2 regions of the Lentibacillus sp. L22 genome follow, and region 2 is predicted to be linked to the other one. Evidence: a T-box and tRNA genes for the amino acid it is inferred to sense, from the RefSeq annotation. Region 2 holds a T-box; the other holds one or more tRNA genes.
What was found. The T-box of region 2 lies ahead of glyQ (glycine--tRNA ligase subunit alpha). A T-box ahead of a tRNA ligase gene usually reads a tRNA of that ligase, here a tRNA-Gly.
Positions count from the first base shown of each region.

Region 1: it encodes a tRNA-Gly, which carries the amino acid that the T-box ahead of glyQ (glycine--tRNA ligase subunit alpha) is inferred to sense. The anticodon was not compared.

Region 1 covers NZ_JBFNXI010000008.1:10,997-19,326, reverse strand. The annotation lists gene ABRT01_RS05725 (hypothetical protein) at 1-88, opposite strand, end outside; gene dat (D-amino-acid transaminase) at 177-1,049, opposite strand; gene ABRT01_RS05715 (Crp/Fnr family transcriptional regulator) at 1,318-2,007, shown strand; tRNA gene ABRT01_RS05710 (tRNA-Gly) at 2,309-2,382, shown strand; gene ABRT01_RS05705 (ABC-ATPase domain-containing protein) at 2,635-4,335, shown strand; gene queG (tRNA epoxyqueuosine(34) reductase QueG) at 4,534-5,670, shown strand; gene ABRT01_RS05695 (response regulator transcription factor) at 6,125-6,817, shown strand; gene ABRT01_RS05690 (HAMP domain-containing sensor histidine kinase) at 6,818-8,194, shown strand; gene ABRT01_RS05685 (PepSY domain-containing protein) at 8,196-8,330, shown strand, end outside.
Region 2 covers NZ_JBFNXI010000009.1:17,829-26,158, reverse strand. The annotation lists gene ybeY (rRNA maturation RNase YbeY) at 1-419, shown strand, start outside; gene ABRT01_RS06405 (diacylglycerol kinase family protein) at 397-777, shown strand; gene era (GTPase Era) at 1,008-1,910, shown strand; gene ABRT01_RS06395 (YqzL family protein) at 2,218-2,364, shown strand; gene recO (DNA repair protein RecO) at 2,420-3,163, shown strand; T-box leader at 3,222-3,391, shown strand; gene glyQ (glycine--tRNA ligase subunit alpha) at 3,450-4,328, shown strand; gene glyS (glycine--tRNA ligase subunit beta) at 4,328-6,412, shown strand; gene ccpN (transcriptional regulator CcpN) at 6,505-7,134, shown strand; gene ABRT01_RS06370 (pyruvate, water dikinase regulatory protein) at 7,190-7,987, shown strand.

The DNA.
Region 1 (8,330 bases), on a different contig from region 2:
CCGAAAAGGCATATGAATCAACCTGAAGTGTTTCAATATCAACCGAATACATCTCAGTATCAACCAAAACTTGTGCAATATCGACCAAGCTCACACCCTCTTAAAAAAGGAGCTGGCACTTATTAGTGTCAGCTCCTCTTTTAATCTATAAAATGCTTCTTAAAACAATTTTGCTGTCATATAGTTGTATGTTCCGGTGTGATGGCTGCGTCCTGTTCGTATTCCGCTTGCAGTTGTTTGGTAATGCTTCCGGGTTTGCCATTGCCGATTGGTTTATCATCGACCGCTATGATGGGCATGATTTCCGATGTACTGCTGGACAGGAATAATTCATCTGCTGTAGCAATATCATCAAGGGAAAAACCGGTTTCAGAGAACGGAATTCCCAGCTTTTTGGCAAATTGTTCAACACGGATTCGCACACAACCATGCAAAATTTGCCTGGTAGCGGGATGAGTATAGATTTTTCCATCCTTAACGAGGTAAACATTTGATGAACTGCATTCGGTAACAAGACCATCCCGATACAAAATTGCTTCATAACAGCCGTGCTCTTTTGCTTCCTGCTTGGCCAGGACATTTGGCAACAGGTTCAAGCTTTTGATGTAACAGTTTTCCCAGCGCACATCACGTTTGGTAATTGTTTGCACCCCATTTTCCAAATTTGCCTTGTTTCTAGGCTGCTCGGTCACATACGCATAGAAATTTGCTGTCACGTTGCTAGGAAATGTATGTTCTCTAGGTGCGGATCCGCGTGTAGCTTGCAAGTAAACTTTTGCGTCGGTTTTAACATCATTTTTAAGCAGTAAAGCATGTAGCAAATCGGTTATTTCCGCTTTCGTAAATGGAAGGGTAATTTTTACAGCAGCTGCCGAGCGGAATAATCGATTGATATGTTCATCAAGCAAATAGTACGCGCCATGATAGATTCGGATAACTTCATACACCCCATCGCCAAACTGCAGACCCCGTTCCTCGAATGGATAATGCAGTGTGTCCCGGTGCATGAATTTTGTTTGTGATATGACAATCGGATATTTTGTTGACATCTGAGTTCGCCTCCTCTTTAAAGCATAAGCTTATTCTATCGCTTCACGCAAATAATGTAAACACAAATAATTCCTAATTATCATTCGCTAGTGCTCCAATTTGACATGAATAAGAACGCAAAAATATGGAAAAATACCTGTTTTAGTGATAAATATCACAGTATACAATGTGCATCCCTTATATAATAGTATTAATCGGAAACAGTATGTGTGTAGGTATTGTCCACTCGATAGGATTAAGATAACCGATAAAAAGGGATGTGAGGGTATGGAACCTTTATTACTACGACTGGATGAAGGTGACTGTGAAAGACTGATTGCCAACACGAAACGATTGTATGTCAAAAAAGGAAGAACCATTTTTAAAGAGGGCAGTACGGCAGGGAACTTGTACTTCATTGAAACTGGTGAGATTCGTATTTTTAAGAACTTGGGTAATGACCGGGAGATTACCATATTCACTCGGGGAGAACAGGATGGTTTTGGGGAAATTGGCATTTTTAGCGGACAAAAATATTCGAATACGGCAAAAGCAGCAAGTGATAGTGTTATTCTTTCCATTCAAAAGGAGACCATTGAATCTATTTTGGCAAGCGATGGTCACCTATGTTTACAGTTTATGCGATGGGTTGCGGAATCTTTGGAAGCAAGTAAGGCACAAATGCGTGACTTTTTGGCCTTTGGATCGGAAGGAGCAGTGGCATCCATGTTTGTTCGTTACGCAAATATGTATGGGATAGTCAGACCAGGCGGGGTACAGATAACCAAACCAGTCATGATTCGTGATATCGGCAAATATATTGGCATTTCCCGGGAAACCGTAAGCCGGATTGTGAATAAGTGGAAAGAAAAAGGCATCATCACAAATGATAATAAATATTTTTTTATAAAAGACATGCAATATTTAAAAAAACTGATTGCTTGTGATGACTGTGGCGTAGAAAATTGCGTACTGTAAGGGGGAAGACAAGTTGACATTTTTCGATAGCTAAGAAAGTATAAAAATCCAGCCTCCGTTCAGCTTATGCCAGAATAGGCTGCGTCCGGCTCCAGCGCCCAGCGGCTAGCAAACTTCAGGTTTCTTCCTACGATAAGTCAACATCGGTTCGCTTCCAGCTTACCGTGTTTCCTTTATCTCGTCAGAACCCTTCCAGTTTGTACGCCGCTAACCGGGCGCTTACGCCTTTGTTCTATAAATCGACAATTTTCTCTTGATTCATAGATAGACAATTGCTATAATAAAAAATGCATTACAAAAAGCGGGTGTAGTTTAGTGGTAAAACCTCAGCCTTCCAAGCTGATGACGAGGGTTCGATTCCCTTCATCCGCTCCATACATATGTCCTAACGCAGTGTTTCGTCGGGTGATCCACGAGGCGTTGCGTTTTTTCATACGCGCAAGTTTCAAACACTACTCGTAACCGCTAATAAAAATTTCCCCACGTTATCTTTTCCAACCTGTTTATCACGCATTAACGGGCAGTAATACCCTACCGATTGAAGTTACACTTTATCACATTTCTTGAATGAAAAGCTTGTCAAATAGTATTCTTAAGAAAGTAAAATTAAATTGATTGAGGGATAGCATGAAACATTTACTGCAACAATTAAAACAATTGGATGGAAAAGGCTATAAAGCATATAAAGATCTACAAGGAAATTATCAGTATGAGGGGTTTACATTGCATATTGATTATGTACAAGGAGATCCGTTTGCTTCACCATCGAAAATTCGTGTCACGGTGCCACAACAGCAGCGTCCGATTAAACAGGAATGGATGGCGCATGATTATCGCAAAGTGGCGACTGAAGATGTGATTGCCCGATCTGTCGGGAAAGTGATCGCAGGTAGTCACTTTCAGATAAAAGGTTCCGGCAAAAGTGGGGCGGTTATGTTTGATACCCCGGGACAGGAAATTTTGGAGCGCAGTGCAGTACAGGTCGATAAAACCGGGACAACTATTTGCATTTCGGTTGGATTGCCTGCGAATGGCCGGCGTATTAATGGACGAGAAGCAACGAAATTATTTGCAACAGTTATTCCGGCTATTGTAAAAAAGTCGATCTTTACCATCACAGATGAAGAAATTGAGCAGGCTGTAAAGTTGGCTGATCAGCAAGAGGCAATTCGAACAGAAATGAAAAAACAAGACTGGATTGCCTTTATTGCCAATGGAGCGGTTTTACCACGGGAAAGCGGGGTAAGCAATCGACCATTGAAACAGGCAGTTCCATTTCAAAGCCCCAAGGAAAACCAAGTGACGATTGACTTGCCGCATTCCGCTGAACCAATTACCGGCATGGCCATCAAAAAAGGAATCACATTAATTGTTGGTGGCGGTTATCATGGAAAAAGTACGGTTCTTGAGGCGATGGAACGTGGGGTTTATCCGCATACGAAGGGAGACGGGCGTGAATTTGTTTTAACCGATCCCGATGCCGTGAAAATTCGTGCAGAAGACGGCCGGCAAATTACCGGGGTGAATATTTCTCCGTTTATTTCTAATTTGCCGCATAAACAGGATACCGAATGTTTCTCCACGGAAAATGCAAGCGGCAGCACATCACAAGCAGCCAATGTGATGGAAGCATTGGAAGTTGGCGCAACGACATTACTGATTGACGAAGATACCAGTGCAACCAACTTTATGATTCGTGACCACCGCATGCAACAACTGGTGAAACAGGAACAAGAGCCGATTACTCCATTTATTGACAAGGTAAAACAAATGCGTGATCAGCTTAATGTGTCCACGATCCTGGTGATGGGCGGTTCCGGTGATTATTTTGCTGTTGCTGACGAGGTGATTATGATGGATGAATATGTACCATACAATGTAACCGAAAAGGCACGAACCATTATGGAAGACTACCCAATAGAGCGTGATACTGCTAAAGATGGTGCATTTGGCAAGATCGCCAAGCGTCACCTGAAACAGAACAGTTTGCAAACACAAAAAGGCAAGCGATCCAAGACACAGGCCAAAGGATTAACAACAATTCTGATGGGTCGAACAGAAATTTCGTTTGATCAAACCGAACAATTGGTAGATGCCTCGCAAACGCGGATGATCGCCGAAATTATTGCTTATCTGGATCGGACAAATGGTTTGGAAAAGGCTGGTACATTAGCGGAATTGCTTGCAGATTTGGAATGGAAAATGGATACGGACGGATTGGCTTCATTCACGACATTTCCCAACCAGCATCCAGGAGATATTGCCCGCCCACGGAAATATGAAATTGCCGCCGTTTTGAACCGGATCAGGACATTAAAAGTGGGATAGGGGGCACCTTGTCCTACCATTTTTGGGGGATCGTCGATAAAAGCGCAGAGCTCGCCGATAAAATAATGAAAGCCGCTGATAAATTTTGCACACAAAGTTTAGTAGGTAGGGATTGTTCAAAATTAGCTGACGACGACTCCTTTTTGATAGTTTAGAAACAGACATCACATACCCGAGCGATAGAAAGAAGTGAATCAAATGGATGTAGAGCAATTAAAACAGGATATCATCGCCTACAGTAAAGAAATCGGCATCGACAAGATTGGATTTGCAGCAGCTGATGTGTTTGGCGAATTGAAAGAACGGCTGAGACGCCAACAGGAACTTGGCTACCAGTCGGGTTTTGAGAAGGGATCGATTGAGGAACGCACGGAACCAAATCGATTATTGCCGGAAGCACAATCCATCCTGTCCATCGCCATTGCTTACCCTTCCCGAATGAAACATGCACCAAAAGGAACCAAACAAGAACGACGGGGCATTTTCTGCCGGGCATCCTGGGGCACTGATTATCATGTGGTTTTACGGGAACGGCTAAAGAAATTGTCGGCATTCATTTTGGAAAAGGTTCCTGAAGCGCAGACAAAAGTGATGGTCGATACAGGTGAACTTTCCGATCGTGCCGTGGCAGAGCGAGCCGGCATTGGTTTTAGCGGGAAAAATTGTGCCATTATTACTCCGGAATTTGGTTCGTACGTGTATCTTGGCGAGTTAATAACGAACATTCCATTTATCCCGGATACACCGGTAGAGGATAGCTGCGGGGAATGCCGGAAGTGTCTGGATGCCTGTCCAACCGGGGCGCTAGTCCAAGGCGGTCAATTAAATGCCCAGCGCTGTCTCTCCTTTTTAACCCAGACAAAAGGATTTTTAGCGGACGAATTTCGAGTTGAATTGGGTAATCGGGTATATGGCTGTGATACGTGCCAACAAGTCTGTCCTAAAAACAAGCATATGGATTTTCACCTTCATCCGGAAATAGAACCGGAACCAGAAGCGGCTAAACCGAAGCTCAAACCAATGTTGCGCATGTCCAACCGGGAATTTAAAGCAACGTTTGGTCATATGGCCGGATCCTGGCGCGGCAAAAAGCCAATCCAGCGTAATGCGATCATCGCACTTGCCCATTTTAAAGATGAAACAGCTGTTGAAGAATTGATTGCCGTCATGGACAATGATCCACGACCGGTCATTCGTGGAACTGCAGCATGGAGCCTTGGTAAAATTGGAACAGAAACAGCAATCGCTGCATTAAGAGAGGCCAAGGTGAAGGAAACAGATGATCAGGTATTATTTGAAATGGAAAAAGGATTGGAAATGGTTCAATCAGTTTGATTGCTTTTTCCTTAATACAAAGACAAGAGCTGTTCAATAGTGTTTCTCATCGAATTTTAATGTTATTCTTATTTGGTTTTCATTTTCCTCAGGTATGATACAGATGAAAAATAAAAAACCCATCGAGATGGAATTAATAGTGTTTCTCATCGAATTTTAATGTTATTCTTATTTGGTTTTCATTTTCCTCAGGTATGATACAGATGAAAAATAAAAAACCCATCGAGATGGAATTAATAGTGTTTCTCATCGAATTTTAATGTTATTCTTATTTGGTTTTCATTTTCCTCAGGTATGATACAGATGAAAAATAAAAAACCCATCGAGATGGAATTAGATGATTGGGTAAACGGGTGCATAGCAAGGCATCCGTTTTTTTGATAGATGAAATTCCCGGAATTGTAAGTAGCCAATCTTTCGTTTAAGATGGGATTAATGAACGGGAGGGGACTTGATGGTGGCTGAACGTATTTTGATCGTTGAAGATGAGGCAAAAATCGCCCGCGTGATTCAATTGGAATTGGAACATGAAGGTTATACGGTAGAAATTGCTCGAGATGGTAGAAAAGGTCTTGACAAGGTTAAGCAAAACCACCATGACCTTGTGTTGCTGGATATCAGATTACCAGAATTAAATGGGCTTGAGGTGCTAAGGCGTATTCGTAAATCCGGAAATACATTACCTGTCATCCTTTTAACGGCAAGAAATTCAACTCCAGACAAGGTCAGCGGACTCGATCAAGGTGCGGATGATTATATTTCCAAGCCATTTGAAATTGAAGAGCTTCTTGCAAGAATTCGTGCTTGTTTACGAACACATGACAAGTTCACGGAAGACAATCATGATGTGTTACAAATAGAGGATTTAACGGTAAATAGAAAAACACGCGAAGTTATTCGGAAAGGGCATGCCATTGAACTAACACCACGCGAATTTGACCTGCTCATTTATCTCATGGGAAATGCAAAGCAGGTGTTAACCAGGGAACAAATTTTAACAAATGTATGGGGATTTGATTATTTTGGGGATACAAATGTAGTCGATGTGTATATTAGATATCTCAGGAAAAAAATAGACCAAGGTTTTGACATGCCACTTATTCATACCGTACGCGGCGTGGGATACACATTAAAGGGGAAGCAATGAATGAGACTTCGACGATTGATTTATCTTTTCTCCACCGTGTGGTTGCTCATTACCCTGCTCATTGTAAATATCGCTATCTATTTATTGTTTTATAAAATTACAACGAACGGTGAGCTCGATCGCATGTTGGCACAAACGGAAAATATTGTGTCAGCTGTCAGCCCGGATAACAATGTAGACACAAAGGAGCTGCTTCGTGCATATTTGCCAGCCAATGGGATGATTAGCGTGGTTGATAGAAACTCACATTCAATTGTAACTACAACAAAGAATACTAAAATGAGAGATTATACGCCTGAGTTTAAAAATACACAATCATCAGAAATCCATTATATCAACGGTGAAACATACGGGGTCGTGTCGCTGCCGATTATTTGGGAAAACGGTCAGGTAGTTTCTCTGGAAGTCACCGAAAATCTTGCTGAAATGAATCAAACATTGAATGAATTGAAAATTGTATTAATCATCGCCTTTATAGTTGTGATAATCCCTTCCATACTCGGCGGCCGGCTGTTGGGCAATATTCTTTTAAAGCCGATCAATTCAATGATTAATACGATGAAAGAGATCCAACAAAGCGGTACATTCAAGAAAATCCCGCTTGGACACAAACACCAGGACGAATTGTATAAAATGGCGGACATGTTTAATCATACGATGGATATTCTTGAATCCAATTTTGAAAAACAGCAAGCATTCGTTTCTGATGCATCTCATGAATTGAAAACACCGTTAACCATTATTGAAAGCTATGCAAGTATCCTGAAACGCTGGGGAATGAAAAGTCCGGATGTGCTGGAAGAATCAATTGAAGCGATCCATTCCGAGACCGTCCGGATGAAGGAAATGACCAATCAAATGTTACAGCTGGCAGAAAATCCCGAAGACCTTAATTTGGAATTTTCAAGTGTAAATCTGGTGGATCTTTGTGAGAAAACAGCACAAATGTTTGAAAAAGCCCAGCATCGGCAGGTACGCGTGCAATCAGCAGTGGAACAAGCATTAACTTGGGCGGATGAATCGAAACTAAAACAACTTCTGTTTATTTTTTTGGATAATGCATTGAAATACAGCTCCAAGGTGATTCAAATTATGGTCGGTCGGGAGGGGGAAAACGTTTTTTTGGCTGTACAGGATCACGGTATTGGTATCCCGGAAGATGAGGTAGACCAAGTTTTTGACCGTTTTTTCCGAGTTGACAAAGCAAGGAGTCGTCAAAGCGGTGGTACAGGACTGGGATTGGCAATCGCCAGACAAATTGTCGCGGCTCACCACGGATCCGTTCACCTTGATAGCGTAATGGGGGAAGGAACAAAAGTGACCGTCTTTTTCCCAGCCTTAAAAACTGGTTCAACATCAAACGTCAAGGGGGATTGAAATGAAAAAGAAATGGCTAACTGTTTTGGCCGTCTCGTTATTGATTGCCGGAATTGCTGTTGGATCGAAGCAAATATTGGCTGCCCAAAAGGATAAAACTTTGACTAAGTCTGAAGCAATTGAATCGGCCGAGGCA
Region 2 (8,330 bases):
AGATTGATATGTTGCAAAGGTTACTTGACTTTGCGGCGGAACAAGAAGGTATTCCACATGAAGCCGAGGTTTCCGTCAGTTTTGTCAGCAACGATGAGATTCAAGAACTAAACCGCAATTATCGCCAACAAGATAAGCCAACAGACGTGATTTCCTTTGCGTTACAGGAAACGGTGGAAGGAGAAATACCTATAGTTGGGGAAGATATATCACTTACACTTGGAGACATTGTTATTTCAATGGATCGGGCGAAGGAACAGGCCATTGATTATAATCATTCACTACAGCGTGAAATTGGCTTTTTAACAGTTCATGGCTTTCTTCACTTGCTTGGCTATGATCATATGGAAAAGGAAGAGGAAAAAGTAATGTTCCAAAAGCAAGAGGATATTTTACATGCATTCGGACTCGAACGATAACAAAAAAAAACGGGGAATTGGCCTACGCTTTGCCTGGAATGGAATTATCGAGGTTTTGCAACATGAACGCAATTTTCGAGTTCATATCATTGCCGTACTGCTTGTTGTTTGTACCGGCTTATTACTAAAATTAACAACCGGGGAATGGGCACTGATTGTCTTGGTTATTGGTTTTGTGCTGGCGATGGAGATGGTCAATACAGTGATTGAAACATTACTTGACTATGTGAACCCGGCTATTCATCCGACAGCAAAGGTGATTAAGGATGTATCCGCGGGAGTCGTCTTGATTGCTGCCATTACGGCCGTTATTATTGGTTTGCTCATTTTTTTGCCCAAATTATATAGCCTGTTTTAACCACCTCTTTCAAAACGAAAGGGGTTTTCTTTTTGCTTTATGCATGTATTTTCTGTCAAAAAACAAAAACTTTTTAAAGCTTTTGTCGAATATGTGAAAGTAAGCTGTTTTTGTAGTATTATGGATGTACATCAAAGATAAAAGAAACACTTGAAGATGGTTGCTGTATAGGCGCCCGCTTAAACTTTTAAACGAATGAATAACATCGAAAGACACCGGAGGATTACAACATGGAAAATGATTTCAAATCGGGGTTTATCGCCATAATTGGCCGACCCAACGTTGGCAAATCAACATTCTTAAATCATGTTATTGGACAAAAAATAGCTATTATGAGTGATAAAGCTCAGACGACACGAAATAAAATTCAGGGTGTATTAACACAACATGATGCACAGATTGTTTTTATTGATACACCGGGAATTCATAAACCAAAACACCGACTTGGGGATTTTATGGTGCAAATGGCAGAAAACACATTAAATGAGGTAGATGCCGTTTTGTTTATGATTAATGCCAAAGAAGGGTATGGCAGAGGGGATCAATATATTATAGACCGACTACAACAGGTAAAAAAGCCTGTCTTTCTAATTATTAATAAAATTGATTTAATCCAAAAAGATGACCTGTTACCATTAATCGAGCTGTACCGGAGAAAATACAACTTTGAAGAAATCATTCCAATATCCGCTTTACAAGGGAACAATGTCATTCATCTGCTGGAAGTATTAAAGTCATATTTACCTGCAGGGCCACAGTATTATCCGGAAGATCAGGTTACAGATCATCCTGAACGATTTATTATTGCTGAGTTGATCCGGGAAAAAGTTCTGCAATTAACAAGAGAGGAAATACCTCACTCGATTGCAGTTGTCATTGAAAATATCGAAAAGCGGGAGTCAAATGCCATTTTTATTCAGGCAACCGTAATAACCGAACGAAAATCGCAAAAAGGCATTCTAATTGGCAAACACGGAAAAATGTTGAAGGAAATTGGAAAAAGGGCGCGAGCGGATATTGAGCCCTTGCTCGGAACAAGGGTATATCTGGATCTTTGGATAAAGGTGGAAAAAGATTGGCGCAACAGGCAAAATCAGCTTCGAGAGTTAGGTTTTCGGGAAGATGAATATTAAGTGCATGTTCAAAAGGAGGATAAAAAGGACCGAGAAGTTCAAGGCGGCGTAGCTTTGAGCACCGGAGTGTACATAGAAGGTACATGAGGAGCGGAAAAGCAAGCCAACGAACTTCTTCAAAGGAAGGCCGACTAAAAACGGGCTTTGCGCTCAGGCGCCGGCATATCCCTTTTGCAGGGGCACGTCATTTTTACCGGACTTTTTGAACATCCTCTAAACATGGTAAAAATTATAACTCATTCTTTCATGCCTTGTGGTCATTCTAATAGTGAGGTTCAAACGCTATAAAGAAAGGTAGGGGTTTCTTGTGATCGACTTTACATGGAAATTATTTAGTCAAACGGGGAACGTTGAAACCTATTTGTTATTGAAAGAGCTGGAGAAAGAACCAAATGTTAAAGGTCAATTGCAACAACATGAAGAAGAGCTGTCACATCTTGATACAAAATTGTAGCACATACCATTTTTAACCACTTTACATTAGATTTTGCCAAAGAAAGGTGAAACATGTGCTGGAAAAAATTGAAGGCATCGTAATCAAAACACAAGATTATGGCGAAACACATAAAATCGTTACAATATTTAGTAAGAAAATCGGCAAATTTGCCGCGATTGCCAAAGGAGCAAAAAAACCGAAAAGTAGAATGGCTGCTGTTACGCAGCCATTCATTTATGGAGAATTTTTAGTTTATGTACACTCTGGGTTAAGCACGATTCAACAAGGAGAAATCATCTATTCATTACGTCCGATCCGCGAAGACATCATCAAAACGGCTTATGCAGCATATATCCTTGAACTAACCGATAAATTAATAGATGAAAAATCCCCTGACCGGTTTATTTATGATCAACTTCTTTTAACAATGGACTGGATTGCTGAAAATGTGTCCTATGATATTCCAGTCATGATGTATGAAATGAAATTATTTCAAAAAGGCGGTTTTGCACCAATTGTTCATCATTGTGTAAACTGTGGCAGTACCGAGAAACCTTTTTCTTTTTCTGTCGCTGAAGGCGGACTATTATGCAAGCGATGTATGCATTTGGATCAGCTTGCTTTTTCAATTTCCGATTTGCTTGCACGATTGTTACATTTGTTTGCCAGTGTGGGACTTGAGCGTATAGGTACGATTACCATGAAAGACGAAAACATTGCCAAATTGCGGCAAATACTTGATGCATATTATGACCATTATGGTGGATATTACATAAAATCAAAAAAGTTTTTAAACCAGTTGGATAAGTTGAAATAAACATCATTGACACGTACGAAGAAATAAAGTATGATTTGTACAGACTTTGAAACAGTGCAAGAATGCGGTGACGGAGAAAAAGTACTTGTTGCTTACTATTATAGCGAATCCAGGATGGTGGAAGCTGGATATAGGACTACAAGGAAAGGCGCTCCCGAGCATTTTAATAAAGTGGCTCTTGGCGGACAAGAGCAAATAGGGTGGAACCGCGGTAAAACCGTCCCTATGTCATGTTTAGACATAGGGACGGTTTTTTGTGTATCAATAAGGAGGTAAAACGATACTAATGAACATTCAACAAATGATTTTAACATTGCAGAAACATTGGTCTGATCAAAATTGTATTTTAATGCAAGCTTATGATGTCGAAAAGGGGGCGGGAACGATGTCGCCGATGACATTGCTTAGAAGTTTGGGACCGGAACCATGGAATGTCGCTTATGTGGAACCGTCACGCCGTCCTGCTGATGGCCGATACGGTCAAAACCCTAATCGTTTGTATCAGCACCATCAATTTCAAGTGATTATGAAGCCGTCCCCGGCAAATATTCAGGATCTTTATCTCAATTCCCTGATTGCACTTGGAATTGATCCATTAGAACATGATATCCGTTTTGTGGAGGACAATTGGGAAAATCCGACGCTTGGTGCCGCAGGGCTGGGATGGGAAGTATGGCTTGATGGTATGGAAATCACCCAGTTTACCTATTTTCAACAAATTGGTGGTCTTGACACTAATCCTGTCGCGGTCGAATTAACATATGGTTTGGAACGATTAGCATCTTATATTCAGGATAAGGAAAATGTGTTTGATTTGGAATGGGCTGATGGCGTGACTGTAAAGGATATCTTTCTGCAGCCGGAATATGAGCATTCTACCTATACATTTGAAGAATCAGATACAGATATGCTGTTTAAATTATTTTCCATGTATGAACAGGAAGCAAAAACGACAATGGAAAAAGGCTTGATCTTTCCGGCATATGATTATGTATTAAAATGTTCACATACCTTTAACCTGCTTGATGCCAAAGGAGTCATATCGGTTACTGAACGCACTGGATATATCAGCCGGGTTCGTAATCTGGCAAGGGGTATTGCTAAAGCATATGTTGCCAAACGGGAAGAATTGGGATTTCCAATGCTGAAGGAGGAGACAAAATAATGGCCAAGGATGTGTTATTTGAAATTGGTTTAGAGGAAATGCCGGCACGATTCATTGATGATGCGGAAAAGCAGCTCCGTGATAAGACGGAAAAATGGTTGAATGAATTGCGCATCTCTTTTTCAGTTGTTGTTTCTTATTCGAGCCCAAGAAGACTTGCAGTATTGATAAAGGATATGGCGGAAGAACAGGCGATGCTTGAGGAAGAGGCAAAAGGCCCTGCGTTAAAAATAGCCAAGGATGCGGATGGAAATTGGACAAAGGCGGCAATTGGATTTACCAAAGGTCAGGGTAAAACGGTAGATGATATTTATACTAAGGATGTAAACGGGACAAGTTACATCTTTGTAAAAAAACATATTGAAGGCAGCCGATCCATATCGATGCTGCCGTCATTCAAAGGAATCATTGAGTCCATCAAATTCCCACAAAATATGCATTGGGGAAAGGAATCACTAAAATATGTCCGCCCTATACGCTGGATTGTGGCACTATATGACGAGAAAGTTATCCCTTTTACTATTGCTGATGTCACTACTGGCCGACAAACGCGTGGGCACCGTTTCCTTGGGGATGTGATTGAACTTGGTCATCCCAAAGAGTATATTGAAAAACTTGCGGAAAACTTTGTTATCGTTGAACCGGATAAACGTGAGAAAATGATTACAGAGGGAATTCGCACACTGGAAAGCCAAAAAGAGATACAAATTCCAATTGCAGCTGATCTGCTTGCGGAGGTGAGGAATCTGGTGGAATATCCTACCGTTTTCATCGGTGAGTTTGACCAATCATTTTTGCAATTGCCATCAGAAGTACTTATTACATCGATGAAGGAACATCAGCGTTATTTCCCAGTAAAGTCACGGTCGGATGAGTTATTACCTTATTTTGTTGGTGTTAGAAACGGGGATAATCAGGGACTGCAAACCGTCGTAAAGGGAAATGAAAAAGTGTTGAAAGCCCGACTCTCAGACGCACAATTTTTCTATGATGAAGATCAGAAACATTCGATTTCATTCTATTTGCAAAAACTGCAAAAAGTAGTATTTCAAGAGAAATTGGGTACGATTCATGATAAAGTTGAACGTGTTGTCTATTTAACGAAACAAATTGCTGATGTTTTAGGGATAGATGCTTTTCAAAAGCAACGAGCTATCAGAACGGCAGAGATTAGCAAATTTGATTTGGTGACAAATATGGTCGATGAGTTCACTGATTTACAAGGTGTGATGGGGGAAAAGTATGCTATTTTGTTTGGAGAAGATCATACAGTTGCCAAAGCAATTGCCGAGCATTATCAACCTCGTCATGCAGCAGGTGAACTACCGGAAACGACAGAAGGTGCAATTGTTAGTGTTGCTGATAAATTAGATACAATTGTTGGCTGTATTTCTGTTGATTTGGTACCAACGGGTTCACAGGATCCGTATGGTTTAAGACGTCAGGCAATTGGTATCTTAAAAATTTTGCAGCATGAAAACTGGAAAATCCCCGTGTGGCAGTTGTTGGATATGACACAGCAACTATATCGGACACTGGATATTGAACAAGCCGAAGCTGAATTGGTGAAAAAAGAACTGGATGAATTTTTACGGTTACGGGCGACATATTTGTTAAAAGAAGCGGGAATTGAACCCGATATTATTCAGGCTGTTTTGGCAAATAGGTTAGGGATCGTTGGATATACGATTTCCAAAGCACGCATACTTTCGGATAAACGGGGTCAGGAAGTCTTTAAACCTACAGAGGAGGCATTCACCCGTGTTTTGAATATCGCCAAAAAAGCTGATAAAAAAGAGGTGGATGTCGAGTTATTTGAAACACCTTCAGAGGCATTTTTATATAAGAAATATCAAGAAGTTATAACAGCTTACAAGACAGCAAATGAAAGCCTTGAAGCTGAACAAGCTCTGAAGGAATTAAGCAGTTTGACTGACGCCATTCATAATTTCTTTGAGCATAATATGGTGATGGCCAAAGATGAAACAATCCGTGAAAATCGCTTAGCCTTAATCCATTCAATAGCAACCTTGATCAATGATTATGCTGACATGACTAAAATAAGCTGGAAACAACACTTCTAACTAACAGGAATTTTCGCTTTTCTTTTTCCTTTTCACTGTAAATAGTCTATACTATTGAAATAAGAGTATGACACATTGTGGGTGGTGAAAGGGTGGAATTATCGAATCGACAGGAACAGATTATAGAAATTGTCAAAGCGAATGGTCCAATAACGGGAGAGCAAATTGCACAAAGGCTGTCGCTGTCCAGGGCTACATTACGTCCTGACTTGGCTATTCTTACGATGGCAGGTTTTTTGGATGCGAGACCACGTGTTGGCTACTTTTTCACGGGAAAAACCGGTTCGGAACTGTTAACAGAAAAAATTAAAAAATTTAAAGTCCATGAATATCAGTCGATACCGATTGTTGTAAGAGAAAATGCCTCGGTTTATGATGCAATATCAACCATGTTTTTAGAGGATGTTGGTACATTATTTGTGGTGGATAATCAGGCTTGTCTGACAGGTGTCCTATCACGAAAGGATCTGCTTAGAGCGAGCATCGGTAAACAGGATCTAAATGACATACCGGTACACATTATTATGACACGAATGCCTAATATGACCGTATGCAGGAAAGATGATCTCCTGTTAGATGCGGCAAAGCAATTAATTAATAAACAAATAGACGGATTGCCAGTTATAAAAGATGGGGAAGAAGGTCCAGAGGTGATTGGAAGAATTACAAAAACAACGATAACCAAGGCGTTTGTAGAATTAATTACCGATGAACATTTATAAGTGTGGCAAAGAATCATATGAAGTAGAGGTTATCAGGTGCAAGGGAGGGTGATTGATGGGATCGAAACCATTAGTTTACGTTTTATCAGATTCTGTTGGCGAAACAGCAGATCTGGTTATCAAGGCAGGTCTTAGTCAATTTAATAATGGAGAGTATAAAATTCATCGTGTACCCTATGTGGAAGATAAACAGACTATTGACGAAACGCTTGTTTTAGCTAAAGAGCAGCAAGGTATTATTGGTTTTACACTCGTAGACCCTGTACTACGTAATTATTTAAATCAAGAGGCAGGAAAACTTGGTGTAGAAGCGATCGATATTATGGGGCCCATGATGGATGCGATGGAGCGTCTGTTTGGGAAACCGCGGTTGGAACCTGGTTTAGTCCATAAGCTTGATGAAGACTACTTCAAACGGGTTGAAGCGGTTGAGTTTGCGGTTAAATATGACGATGGCCGTGATCCACGCGGGATAGCAAGGGCGGACATCATATTGATTGGCGTATCGCGGACATCAAAAACGCCATTGTCTCAATACCTGGCCCATAAGCGGCTAAAAGTGGCCAATGTTCCAATTGTACCAGAGGTAGAACCGCCGGAGGAATTGTTTGAGGTGGACCCGGACAAATGCATCGGTTTGCGTATTAACCCGGTGAAATTAAATGATATCCGTAAAGAACGGTTAAAGACACTTGGATTAGGTGACCAGGCAACCTATGCCAATATGGGCAGGATTCAGCAGGAATTAGAGTATTTTGACCAGGTTGTCGGTAAAATTGGCTGCCGGGTTATAGACGTATCCAATAAAGCGGTTGAAGAAACGGCAAACAGTATTCTGCGGATATTCAGCTAAGAACAAAACACAGAGCATTCTACCAAATAAAGGTAGGATGTTTTCTTATGTTTTTAAGTATTTCATGTAGCAATTTATGTATTTGTGTATTATAATATGTATTTGTGTAAAAATGTGTGTACAAGCTTTGCGTAATCTGAAAAATAAAACATTGCCAATGCAGGAGGATTCTCTGTTATCAATGTAGAATTAATTATAGAGTTGCAAGGTTTACGTCCCTGTATAACGAGGTACAATGGTAATGGGCAAAACGCTAAAAGACTGTATAAAGAATGATCCTTCTTCATATAGAAGGAGATTTTTTGACAAATGATAAAAATATTGTCGAATTTTTAAAGGATTT